Regions from separate parts of the Brevibacillus nitrificans genome, predicted to be linked through region 2. Evidence: a T-box and tRNA genes for the amino acid it is inferred to sense, from the RefSeq annotation. Region 2 holds a T-box; the other holds one or more tRNA genes.

Region 1 (6,233 bases), on a different contig from region 2:
CGGACAAGCCCACCAGATAGGGAGACTTCCAGCATCGGAGGTCTCCTCTTGTTACGATAGAAAACCTCATCCTCTTATGACGTCCACTCGCAGCGCACATAAAAAACCCGAGCTGTGAGAGCCTCGGGTTTTGGTCCAGATTACTCGCCTAAATCTACGTTGTGATACACTTGCTGCACGTCGTCCAAATCTTCCAACGCGTCGATCAGTTTTTCGAATTGTGCGATGGCATCCTCTGGCAGCGTAATCTCATTTTGCGCCAGCATGGACAGCTCTGCTACTGTAAATTCCGATACACCTGCTGCTTTCAAAGCTTCTTGTACGGCATGGAACTGATCCGGCTCGGCATAGACGATCACAGCGTTGTCTTCTTCGATAATGTCGCGAACATCTACATCCGCTTCCATCAAAATTTCCAAGACTTCTTCCGCTGTTTTTCCTTCCAAACCAATAACGGCAGTAGCATCGAACATATAGGCAACAGAACCTGTTACACCCATATTTCCACCGTTTTTGTTGAATGCAGCCCGTACTTCGGGAGCTGTACGGTTCACGTTGTTGGTGAGGGCGTCCACGATAATCATGGAGCCATTCGGTCCGAAGCCTTCATAACGCAGTTCGTCGTAGACCTCATCCGATCCACCTTTTGCTTTCTCAATCGCCCGGTCAATAATAGCTTTCGGTACGCTATATGTTTTGGCACGCTCAAGTACGACTTTTAACGCACGGTTCGATTCAGGATCAGGCTCGCCTTGCTTTGCAGCCACGTAGATCTCTTTTCCGAACTTTGCGTATACACGGCTGGTGCTAGCGTCTTTGGACGCCTTTTTTTCTTTAATATTGTTCCACTTACGACCCATTTTTCCCACTCTCTTTCGATAGCAAAGGATTTCTTTCCGTTCTACGTTCATCGACAAAAAGTGCGAATGATTTCTCGCACTCTTTCACAAGTCTATATTATACCTTATTTCTCTCTTTTTTATAAGGGTGATTCTCAAAAAAGAACAGTTGGGTTTGCTGCTTTCTTCCTTCCTTGACTTGAAAAGAGAACCGCCATGAAGGCTGCTCCATGGCGGTCCGTTTTTTATTTGGCTAACTGACTTTCGCTTCTGACGCTATTCAGCTTTGCCATCACGCGTTCCCACATGGGGATAAAGCGTTTAATCAAAGGGCCAATCGATAGCGCTGTTACCAAAGTACCGATAGAAACAGGACCTCCCAGCAAAAAACCTAGCAATGTCACGGTGCATTCAATCCCGATCCTGATCCGGCCGACATCCCAGCCGGTTCGGTCATGCAGCGCTAGCATAAAGCTGTCCCGCGGTCCTGCCCCCAGATGCGGAGAGATATACATGCCAGTCCCGAACGTGTAGATCAACAAGCCAGCTGCAAATAGAAAAATACGTTCACTGAGCGTTCCGCCGATCGGTATCCATTTCAGCCACATAAAAAGATCAATGAACAGCCCAAAGAAAAACATATTCAAAAACATTCCTACGCTAGGCTTTATTTTCCCGATCACATAAGAGGAAACGATGATCAACAAACCCACGATTTGCGACCACATCCCAATCGTTAAGCCAAACGTTTTTTGCAATCCAATATGCAGCGTATCCCATGGCGCTACTCCTAGATTAGCCTGGATCATCATCCCGATCCCAAACCCCATGATGGCCAATCCTAGCATAAATACCCCGTAGCGAATAATCAACGGATGAAACACGGTCTTCCTACTCACTTACAGCCCTCCCCAGAATCGTTATTCGCCTTGGATTCGAGCAGTAGAGGGAGGGGCCAGCATCCAGCCACGCAAATATTCCAGCATCATCGCAACTTCCTTTCCACCTTACCGGTATCCTTCTTATCTCGTTTGCAGCCAGCTCTATGATCCGCAAATCACCTGGCGTTTCCTGTATAGATGGCCCCAGGCATCGGGATATCTTTCAAACTTAAAATAATTATTGACAAAATCCTTGTTTTGTGGTATGATTGAATATTTTTTATTTACAAACACCCCTTCAACTTCCATAATGTTCATTGAGAAAACCTTATGAATCATGGAAGGGGCTCGACAATCATGGAGACACTACCTTGCCAGGGCTGCAAAGGACTTTGCTGTGGTCCTGTTCCCATAACCGAATATGAGCTAAAAAAGATACAGAAGATGCTCAAAAGCATGCCGCGAAAAATCCGCGAGAGCTTGGAAAAGCAGCAACGCTTATTGGGAACCTGTATTTTTTACGACCTCGATAAAGACCAGTGCGGAATACACGCAGCACGCCCAGAAATCTGTCGAGATTTTGGGTATTACACAGACCTCGTTTGTTTTCGAAAACCAGAATTGGCCACGAAATCGCGTACTTTGCGAAAAGAAAAGCCCATCGGACACTTGAGCATCGATTTTACCTGGAAGGACTTTTGACTGCCCCTGCTTCCTTCTCCATCCTACCATGTTCAACTGTATTATACCTACATAAATTTATGTAATGTTGGAATGTTTGCGAATCATCGGAATCTGCAAGGAAAGGCTGCCGAAACGTAATCGACAGCCTTCCCTTGCATCACTCTGTTATTTTATAACGGTAGGCAGTCGATGCGGTTCCGCCTTTTTGATCACTTGCGGTCACGATGATCGTCACTTCCCCAGGCTTTTGAGCCATGACTTTCACCAGGCTCCCTTCCACTTCCACTTTTGCGACGGCCTCACTCTGAGATAAGGCCGAATAAATGAGTTCATCTCCATCCGCGTCCGAAAAAACCTCGCTGACATCGATTTTATACTCAACCCAAGGAGAGATCGTCTCTACATCCGGCATTTTTTCCGTGAGAGCCGGGGCATGGTTGACAGCTTCTGATCCTCCGCTTGATTCCGTTTCCGTCACATCCCCAAACATGAAAAAGCCAGACACGGCTGCCACCATCACTTTTGAAAGCATCCACATATTCACGCGAGAATCACTCCTATTCGGACAGTTCATTCTTTGTTTCCTAAGGATACCATACTTCGAGGCGACTCCACATGGTGCAGATGATTTTCCTGATATTTACACTGGCTTGCCCTATGTGTACCCTAAAAATGGGCACATTCCGAATCGAGTGAGTGAGCCCTTGTAAAAAACTACAGGATCATGTAATCCACTAGACTTCTTTGATTGAACGTTATATAATATTGTTAAAATAAAAGCAACAAAAAACGTTTGCGGGTGTAGTTCAATGGTAGAACTCTAGCTTCCCAAGCTAGTAGCGTGGGTTCGATTCCCATCACCCGCTCCATCTGAAAAGTCTTGCGCAGCAAGGCTTTTTTCATTTTCTGCTAAAATGGAGCTGCTCCGTCACGATATCCAGCTCGCTCTCTAATTCTCATGAAGGAAAACGCTTACAAAGCTTGTTCTAATCTCATCACTCCTACATAGAAATGAAGTATCAGCCCTGTTGAAAGGAGTGAAATCATGACCCAACTCAACTCAGAATATCTCATGGAGCTGTACAAAAAGATTACGGAGATTCATGCCGCCTCGTTACAACTGGGTGCACAACAACCGCAAACGGAATTGATAACTGTCATTGATCATTTGTCGAGAGTAGCTGGGTTCCTCGTTGATCTGAGACTGCAGGAGCTAGAGAGTGGATCGATCGCCTCTGTCAATCCGACTGGCTATCTGGACAGCAAGATTGGCATTGCGAATACGGTGATGAAAAGGTATCAAGAAAATGTTCTGAGCTACTAATCCCTCTTCGGGGGGATTTTTGTTTGCGCGAATTTCGGCTACGGAAAAAGACAAATCAAAAAACACACCTCCCAAGCGCTGTAAACACTTCGAGTGTGTGCTATATCGTTACCGTTATGGAAATAGTGGTGCCGGTGAAGGGACTTGAACCCCCACGGTTTCCCTCACGATTTTGAGTCGCGCGCGTCTGCCATTCCGCCACACCGGCATATCAATCTGTGACTTCATACTAGCACAATTTTGATAGAAAATCAACGTTTGATTTTTCTCACCACTTACAGCTTCGCCAAAATTTCCTCAGCCCACTGATGAAAAACAGCCAATGCTTCTTCCACGGTTGGAAAAGAACGCTCTTCTTCACAAATAAATTCCGGAAAATCTGCTATGCGATTTTTCCGTATACGTACCCCTTCTGCCATGCACTGGATATCCAGAAAGTACGGTACAGACTCGTCAATGCCATAGCTGTTTTCCAAAAACTCATAAGTCCGTACCCATTCCAGAATACGTACTTCCGATGGCTTTAATCGCAGGACTTGCTCCAAGGACATGATCGTTTCATTACCGTAGTAGTGCATTTCATTCAACCTTTCTACATCTGATTCTGCGTCGAACCACGAAATCGTGCAAACAGGCGGAGAGGATCTCCGCCCGCCACGAAATCAATCGTTAAATGGAAGAAAGAAGTTCTCGAAGCTCTTTCACGATGACAGCTTGGTATCCAGTACCTTCCCCGTATTGCTTGAGCATTTCCGCGCGTGCAGCCTTGAGATTCTCCTCATACGCAGGTGCATTGCGATCTGGGTTCTGCTCCTTAAACGCGATCATCACGTCTTGGACATGCTTTGGACGCGGTCCCCATTTCGCCAGCACATGTCCACCCGTATCTGCGAAAAGAACTACCGGGATGGAGCGGCCACCCATAGTCAAGAATTCATCCATGAGATCCAGATGCTCTTCCATAATAAAAATCTCCGTTGGTATTTCCGTTTCTTTCAAGGCTTCCAGCACCACCGGTATATTGCGGACAACGTCACCGCACCAGTCCGCCGCGATGATCAGGCAACGAAGATCATCCCGATTGGCGAGCGAAGCAAAAAAAGCACGGTCTTCCTCACTCGGCCACGAAAACTCTGCCTTCCTGCTGAGAAAAGTATCCTGATTCTTGGTCATCCCATCGATAAATGCTTGAGGTTTTATCCCGTTACGGAGCTTGTGAGACACGTTTGCTGCCATATGTATTCCTCCTCCTCCATGCTTTGTTTCGTGTTTACGATTCTACAGCCGCATCGAAAACTCCTGTCTTTCAAACAGTCGGTACGGCTTACTCTTGGTTCTTCTCTTCCTCTTCTTGTTTGGCCAGCTCCAGCATTTTCTGCATCAAAATATGCTGGGGCATATGCATCAGCTGCTCCAGCGGAACATTCAGTTTCTCAGCCAATTTCACGGCTGTTTCGGGCGATATTTGCAAGGGACGCACAAAATCACCCTCCTTTCATCTGCAAAATAGAAGTCTCTTCAGTATAGTACATGCCAGACGATCTTGCCATAGAACGCAGGCATTCGTGGGGGGAAACAGTTCGTTCTGCATGCGAAAAAACCCCTCGTCTCCGCTGGATGAAGGGTTCTCTCTATACAACCGCCTATGTCTGCCGTTTCGTCAGGATGCACGGCACCCCGTATCCGATCTCGCCGGGCTGGGACATTTTCTCGAGATATGCTAACCCACGCGCACATTGTTGTTTGCACACCTGACAAGTAGAAGAAGTCACAATTTTCAAGTTCAATTGATTTGGATGCTGCCTAGAGTTTTTCTTCTTGATTTTCTTTGCCTTAGCCATCTTCTCCCCTCCCTTAGCCCTAGATCACTCCAGTCTATGAAGGAGAACAACCCCATTCTTTAGGCAAAGACACAAAACGGGGCTCTTTACACGAAAATAGGCAGAACGGTTGCATGCAGCCCTATTTGAATGGTTTTCCTAACAATAAACGCCCTAGCCTCTTTAGGATCCACCACGGACCAACTAGGAGATAAACAGGATTCTTGAAAAAGGACGGAGGATTTCCTTCGAAGAAATGACCAACAAATTGAAATATCCAGTCAAGAATAAATAGCGCTGCGGCCCGCTTCCCATTCCAGAAAAGCAGCGGCAAGGAAATGACAATCATCTGTGATGGCCATCGTGGCAAAAGCAAAAAACGCTGCGCGGACACACAGCGTTTTGGGAGGTTCTCTCTATCGTTTACGGTTTTTCCTGGAGCAGCTTGCGCATTTCCAGCTCTAGCGTCGGTGCATCTATCATCCCGATAATCTTCTTTCGGACGACGCCATTCATATCGATCACGTACGTAGTTGGAAACGCTTGAATCAGATATCGGTTGGAGACCGTTCCGGCCACATCCATAGGAATCGGAAACGTGAGCTTGTAGCTCTGTACAAACGCGGCTGCAGCCTCTGGACTGTCGTTGTTGGTTACATTGATGCCGTACAAATCGATCTGGTTT
Region 2 (6,233 bases):
GAGGCATGCCGATGTTGACCGGCAAGCAAAAACGTTTTTTACGCGCAGAAGCGCACCACCTGACCCCGATTTTCCAAGTGGGAAAAGGTGGCGTAAATGAAAATATGATCACGCAGATCAAAGAGGCGCTGGAAGTGCGTGAATTGATCAAAGTAGCGATCCTGCAAAACAACAATGACGACAAGCATGAAGTCGCAGAAGATTTGGCGGCAGGTGCAGGAGCGGAATTGGTTCAGCTGATCGGGCATACCGTTGTACTGTACAAAGAGTCTCGGGAAAACAAAACGATCAAGCTGCCGTAGCGAACATCATGGATGAACGCATAAAGCATGTCGGAATTTTAGGTGGGACGTTCGATCCGATTCATTGCGGCCATTTGCTTGCTGCAGAGCAGGCGAGGGAGCAAGCGGGTCTGGATGAGGTGTGGTTCATGCCCACACATATCCCGCCGCATAAAACACGTGACGGGCTGACGGACGCTGCTACAAGGCTTGAGATGGTGGAGCTTGCGGTAGCGGATCACGAATCGTTTCGGGTGACGGATGTGGAGCTCAGACGTGAGGGACCCTCTTACACCTACGACACGATCGTTCAGCTGGTCGAGCAGTACCCAGATTGCCGTTTTTCCTTTATCATTGGGGGTGATATGGTCGAGATCCTGCCGAAATGGTACCGTTTTGAGGAGCTGAGCCGCATGATTCGATTCATCGGTTTGGCGAGACCTGGCGCGGATATCGATCGTGTGCCGAATGACACCGTAACCTTTGTTGAAATGCCGGTTTGGGATATCTCATCCACGCTGATCCGGATGAAAGCAGCGGAAGGCCAAAGCATTCGTTATTTGGTTCCTCGTTCAGTCGAGCGTTATATAAAGGAGAACGGATTCTATGCGTGAGTGGAGCAATCGGGAGGAGCTGCTCGCACAGGTGCGGGCCCAAATGCATGATAAAAGGTATGCCCACACACTGGGCGTAGCGGAGTCCGCAAGGCAGCTGGCGATCCGCTATGGGGCCGATCCTGACAAAGCACAGCTTGCCGGATACTTGCATGATTACTGCAAATGCTGGCCAGTCGACAAGATGTTTGAGATTCTGGTTCGCCATGATATGCCAACAGAGCTGTTGGAAGGCGAGAAAGAGCTGTGGCATGCTTTTGCCGGAGCGATTGTCATCCAGTCAGACCTCGGTATTACGGATCCGGAAATATTGCAGGCTGTCCGCTATCACACAACGGGGCGTGTCGGCATGACCCTGTTAGAAAAAGTGGTATGTGTGGCAGACTATATAGAACCGAACCGCAACTTCCCTGGTGTCGAAGAGATCCGCGCCTTGGCGCAGGAGGATTTGGATGCAGCGCTTGCCCTTGCTCTCGGAGGCACGATGCAGTTTTTGATAGAAAAGAAAAAGACGGTATTTCCGTTGACATTATTGGCTTATAACGATTTGATATCCTTAAAAAGGGAGAATAGGAGGGTTTAATGGTTAAAACAGTAGAAGATTTGGCCCGTTTGGTTGTGAAGGCAGCAGAGGACAAGAAAGCAGAAAATCTGATGGTGCTGGACATCCGCAATCTGTCTGTGATCTCCGATTACTTTATGATTTGCCACGGGAACAACGAGCGTCAGGTGCAAGCGATTGTAAAAGAGATCCGTGATCAGGCCCACAAAAACGGAACGAACATCCGCGGAATTGAAGGTGCTGAGGAAGGTCGCTGGGTTCTCGTCGATCTGGGGGATGTGGTGATCCACGTGTTCCACCGTGAGGATCGCGAGTTTTATAACCTGGAGCGTCTGTGGAAGGATGCAGAGGTCGTATCCTTCTCAGAACAAGGGTAATAGCTATGGCGTACGCGCATATGGCAGCTGTGTATGACAAGCTGATGGCGGATTCGCCTTATGATCAGTGGCTGGACTGGGTGGAGAGCAACTGGGAAAAAGGGGATAAGCCTAAGCAGGTGATTGATTTGGGCTGCGGGACCGGCACGATCGCCATCCCGCTCGCAAAGCGCGGCTATCGGGTGACCGGTGTCGACCTGTCTGCCGAAATGCTGGCGGTCGCCTATGATAAAATGCGCCAGGCGCAAGCTGACGTTAACTGGGTCGAGCAAGATATGCGTGAGCTGGAACTGCCTGTGGCAGATGCTGTCATCTCCTTGTGTGATTCGCTTAGCTATCTGACAGAGGAAGAAGATGTACAGGAGACGTTTCGCAGGGTGTACGCCCATCTCGTCGAGGGAGGCAGCTTCTTGTTTGACGTACACAGTCCGTACAAGATGCTGCACATTTTCGGAGACGAGACGTTCACGTACATGGACGATGAAGTTTCGTACATTTGGCAATGTTTTTGCGATCCGCTCCGCCTTGAAGTCGAGCATCAGCTGACCTTTTTCATCCGCCAGGAAAACGGCTTGTATGAGCGAATGGAAGAGGAGCATTTTCAAAGGGCATACCAGCCGATTCAACTGATTCGCTGGCTGAAGGATGCAGGCTTTGAAGACATCGTGCTGTCGGCAGATTACTCCAACCAACCGCCGCATGAAAAGAGCGATCGCCTATTTTTTGCAGCACGAAAGCCGAAACGTTGACACGGCAGGTTCACATTTACTATAATCGTGTTATAACTGCAAAATTCGACGCGTTGAAAGAGGAATAGTAGGTAATCACTCCGAGGTTAAGAGAGTTGACGGCTGGTGCAAGTCAACCCGGAGTAAGCTGAACTCACCTCCCAGCACTTGCCCCCAAGACCGGGTACAGCTCGGTTGAGTAAGGGTGGGCGAATCCTCCACGTTACGGATGGAATCAAGTGGGTGAATGCAGGACATTTGCCAATCTGGGTGGTACCGCGGGAGTAAACACAACCTCTCGTCCCTTTTCGTCAATCGATAGGGACGTGGGGTTTTTTTATTTTTTACCATTAAGGATGGGAGTGCTTTACCATGGTTTTTAGTCATCACAACGTAGAAAAAAAGTGGCAGCAATATTGGGAGCAAAACAAGACCTTCAAGACCTCTGAGGACGCTGGCAAAAAGAAATTTTATGCACTCGATATGTTCCCGTATCCGTCTGGTGCTGGCCTGCACGTAGGGCATCCAGAGGGCTACACGGCGACGGATATCTTGTCCCGCATGAAGCGCATGCAAGGCTACAACGTACTTCATCCAATGGGCTGGGATGCGTTTGGTTTGCCAGCGGAGCAGTACGCACTGGATACGGGGAATGACCCTGCAGAATTTACGGAGAAAAACATCCAGACCTTCCGCCGTCAAATCAAATCTCTGGGCTTCTCCTACGACTGGGATCGGGAAGTCAACACCACTGATCCACACTACTACAAATGGACCCAATGGATCTTCACGAAGCTGTATGAGCACGGTTTGGCTTACATCGACGAAGTAGCTGTAAACTGGTGCCCTGCACTGGGTACGGTACTGGCGAATGAAGAAGTCATCGACGGAAAAAGTGAACGCGGTGGTCACCCGGTAGAACGCCGTCCGATGAAGCAGTGGGTTCTGCGAATTACAGCGTATGCGGAGCGTCTGCTGTCTGATCTGGAAGAGCTGGATTGGCCAGAGAGCATCAAGGAAATGCAGCGCAACTGGATCGGCCGTTCCGAGGGTGCGGAAGTCACTTTTGGCATCGAAGGGCATGATGAGACCTTGACCGTCTTCACGACGCGTCCTGACACCTTGTATGGGGCGACCTATGCGGTCCTGGCGCCAGAGCACAAGCTGGTGGACCTGATTACCACAGACGAACAGAAAGAAGCGGTAGCGGCTTACCTGGAACAGGCGAAGCACAAGAGCGATCTGGAGCGTACAGATTTGGCAAAAGAAAAAACCGGGGTCTTTACCGGTGCGTATGCCATTAACCCGGTGAACGGCGAGCGTCTGCCGATCTGGATTGCCGATTACGTATTGATCAGCTATGGTACCGGTTCGATCATGGCGGTTCCTGCACATGACGAGCGTGACTACGAGTTCGCGAAAACGTTTGACCTGCCTATCAAGCAAGTCATCGCGGGCGGAGATATTTCGAAAGAAGCGTACGCAGGGGACGGAGCCCATATCAACTCCGAATTCCTGGATGGCTTGAACAAAGAGCAGGCCATTGCCAAAATGATCGAATGGCTCGTTGAAAACGGCAAAGGAAATCGCAAGGTGACCTACCGTCTGCGTGACTGGTTGTTCAGCCGCCAACGCTACTGGGGTGAACCGATCCCAATCATTCATCTGGAAGATGGCACGATGAAGGTCGTTCCAGAAGAAGAGCTGCCTGTCATTCTGCCGAAGACAAAAGAAATCAAGCCTTCGGGTACAGGCGAATCGCCACTCGCCAATATTACCGACTGGATCAACATCGTAGATCCTGTGACGGGTCAAAAAGCTCGCCGCGAGACCAACACGATGCCACAATGGGCGGGTAGCTGCTGGTACTTCCTGCGCTTTATCGATCCGCACAATGACAAAGCGCTGGCAGATCCGGAAAAACTGAAAGAGTGGCTGCCGATTGACATTTACATCGGTGGTGCCGAACACGCGGTATTGCACTTGCTGTACTCCCGTTTCTGGCACAAATTCCTGTACGACATCGGAGTCGTACCGACCAAAGAACCGTTCCAAAAGCTGTTCAACCAAGGGATGATTCTGGGCGAGAACAATGAAAAAATGAGCAAATCCAAAGGCAACGTGGTGAATCCGGACGATATCATCAACAGCCATGGTGCTGATACCCTGCGCATGTACGAAATGTTCATGGGACCTCTGGATGCGTCCATCGCCTGGTCGACAAAAGGACTGGACGGCGCTCGTCGCTTCCTGGACCGCGTCTATCGCCTGTTTGTGAACGACAACGGACAGCTGAACGAGAAGATCGTAGATACCTCCAAAGTGGCGGGTATGGAGCGCACGTACCATCAAACAGTGAAGAAAGTAACGGAAGACTACGAAGGTCTGCGTTTCAACACAGGTATTTCCCAACTGATGGTATTTGTAAACGAAGCGTACAAACAAGAGGTATTGCCGAAGAAGTACATGGAAGACTTCGTGAAAATGCTGTCCCCAATCGCTCCGCACATTGCGGAAGAGCTGTGGGAAAAGCTGGGACATACAGAAACAATCGCCTACGAAGCTTGGCCGACGTACGACGAATCCAAGCTGGTAGAAGATGAGGTAGAAATCGTTCTGCAGGTAAATGGCAAGAACAAAGAAAAACTGCTCATCGCCTCCGATGCGACAAAAGAACAAATGGAAGAGCTTGCGATGGCGAATGAAGTCATCAAGGAATTGATCGAAGGAAAAACAATCGTCAAGATGATTGCGGTTCCTGGCAAACTGGTAAACATCGTCGTTCGCTAATAAACGCAAAAGGAGTGGAGACTGTGCAAGACAGGTTTCCGCTCCTTTTTTTGTCCTTCAGTGCGAATGTATCAGATTCTTAGCCAGTATCAGTGCAACTAAGGCTCCGCCACAAAGCCTGGTGGAGCCAAGCTTTCTAATTACCGCTGGTGATTTGTTAGCCGTTGTTCTACCAGCTCTTGATCTTCTGCGAATTTCGCATGCGTGCGGCGATACACCTCTGTAAACAGACCAGGGATCCCTTCCTTCAAGGGAATCAAACCTTCGCCAGTAATGCCGCCTGGTACGCAAACTCGCTGCTGCAGAGAAGGCAGGGTGAAAATATCTTCTTTTAAAAGATCGGCCATGCCAATGAACATCTGCGTGGTCAAATAAGTGGCAGCGTCCTCTGAGATGCCTGTTTCGGTTACGGCCTCCTGGACCATTTGCTGGAGGATGTAGCTCAAGAAAGCGGGGCCACAGCTGGTGATGTCGGAGGTGACACGCAAAAAGGCTTCAGAGACCATCGTCGGGTGGCTAATGGACGAGAAGAGTTTGAGAATGTACTGCTTTTGCGCCTCGTCAATCCGCGAGCCGAACTCGCAGAGGCTGATACCACTCCGGGCAGCGTTTGTAATACTCGGGACCACTCTCGCAACGGCGCAAGGTACTCGCTCCTCAAGCAAAGACAGCTTGATCGGGCTGGTAATCGTGATCAAGAGATGCTCAGGGGTCAAGACAGGGGTAATTTGCTCCAGCAAAACCTTATACTCCAAAGGTTTAACGCACAGAAGCAATACCTTGGCGGCTTCAGCCAGCTCAGCATTACTCGGTGCGACGACCAATCCGGGGTACAGTTCGGCTAACCGCTCCGCTTTGGCGGGGGTGCGATTGCCAATCAT

The links. The T-box of region 2 lies ahead of leuS (leucine--tRNA ligase). A T-box ahead of a tRNA ligase gene usually reads a tRNA of that ligase, here a tRNA-Leu.
Region 1: it encodes a tRNA-Leu, which carries the amino acid that the T-box ahead of leuS (leucine--tRNA ligase) is inferred to sense. The anticodon was not compared.

Annotation. Positions count from the first base shown of each region.
Region 1 covers NZ_RHHU01000003.1:455,358-461,590, reverse strand. The annotation lists gene EDM59_RS04150 (YebC/PmpR family DNA-binding transcriptional regulator) at 141-860, opposite strand; gene EDM59_RS04145 (YczE/YyaS/YitT family protein) at 1,085-1,738, opposite strand; gene EDM59_RS04140 (YkgJ family cysteine cluster protein) at 2,078-2,422, shown strand; gene EDM59_RS04135 (hypothetical protein) at 2,562-2,948, opposite strand; tRNA gene EDM59_RS04130 (tRNA-Gly) at 3,200-3,273, shown strand; gene EDM59_RS04125 (hypothetical protein) at 3,450-3,728, shown strand; tRNA gene EDM59_RS04120 (tRNA-Leu) at 3,855-3,936, opposite strand; gene EDM59_RS04115 (hypothetical protein) at 4,004-4,306, opposite strand; gene EDM59_RS04110 (thioredoxin family protein) at 4,398-4,964, opposite strand; gene EDM59_RS04105 (YycC family protein) at 5,053-5,208, opposite strand; gene EDM59_RS31345 (hypothetical protein) at 5,372-5,569, opposite strand; gene EDM59_RS04095 (Mpo1-like protein) at 5,691-5,897, opposite strand; gene EDM59_RS04090 (TlpA family protein disulfide reductase) at 5,972-6,233, opposite strand, start outside.
Region 2 covers NZ_RHHU01000014.1:27,453-33,685, reverse strand. The annotation lists gene yhbY (ribosome assembly RNA-binding protein YhbY) at 12-302, shown strand; gene EDM59_RS21700 (nicotinate-nucleotide adenylyltransferase) at 311-895, shown strand; gene yqeK (bis(5'-nucleosyl)-tetraphosphatase (symmetrical) YqeK) at 888-1,478, shown strand; gene rsfS (ribosome silencing factor) at 1,478-1,834, shown strand; gene EDM59_RS21685 (class I SAM-dependent DNA methyltransferase) at 1,840-2,583, shown strand; T-box leader at 2,628-2,871, shown strand; gene leuS (leucine--tRNA ligase) at 2,935-5,352, shown strand; gene comER (late competence protein ComER) at 5,493-6,233, opposite strand, start outside.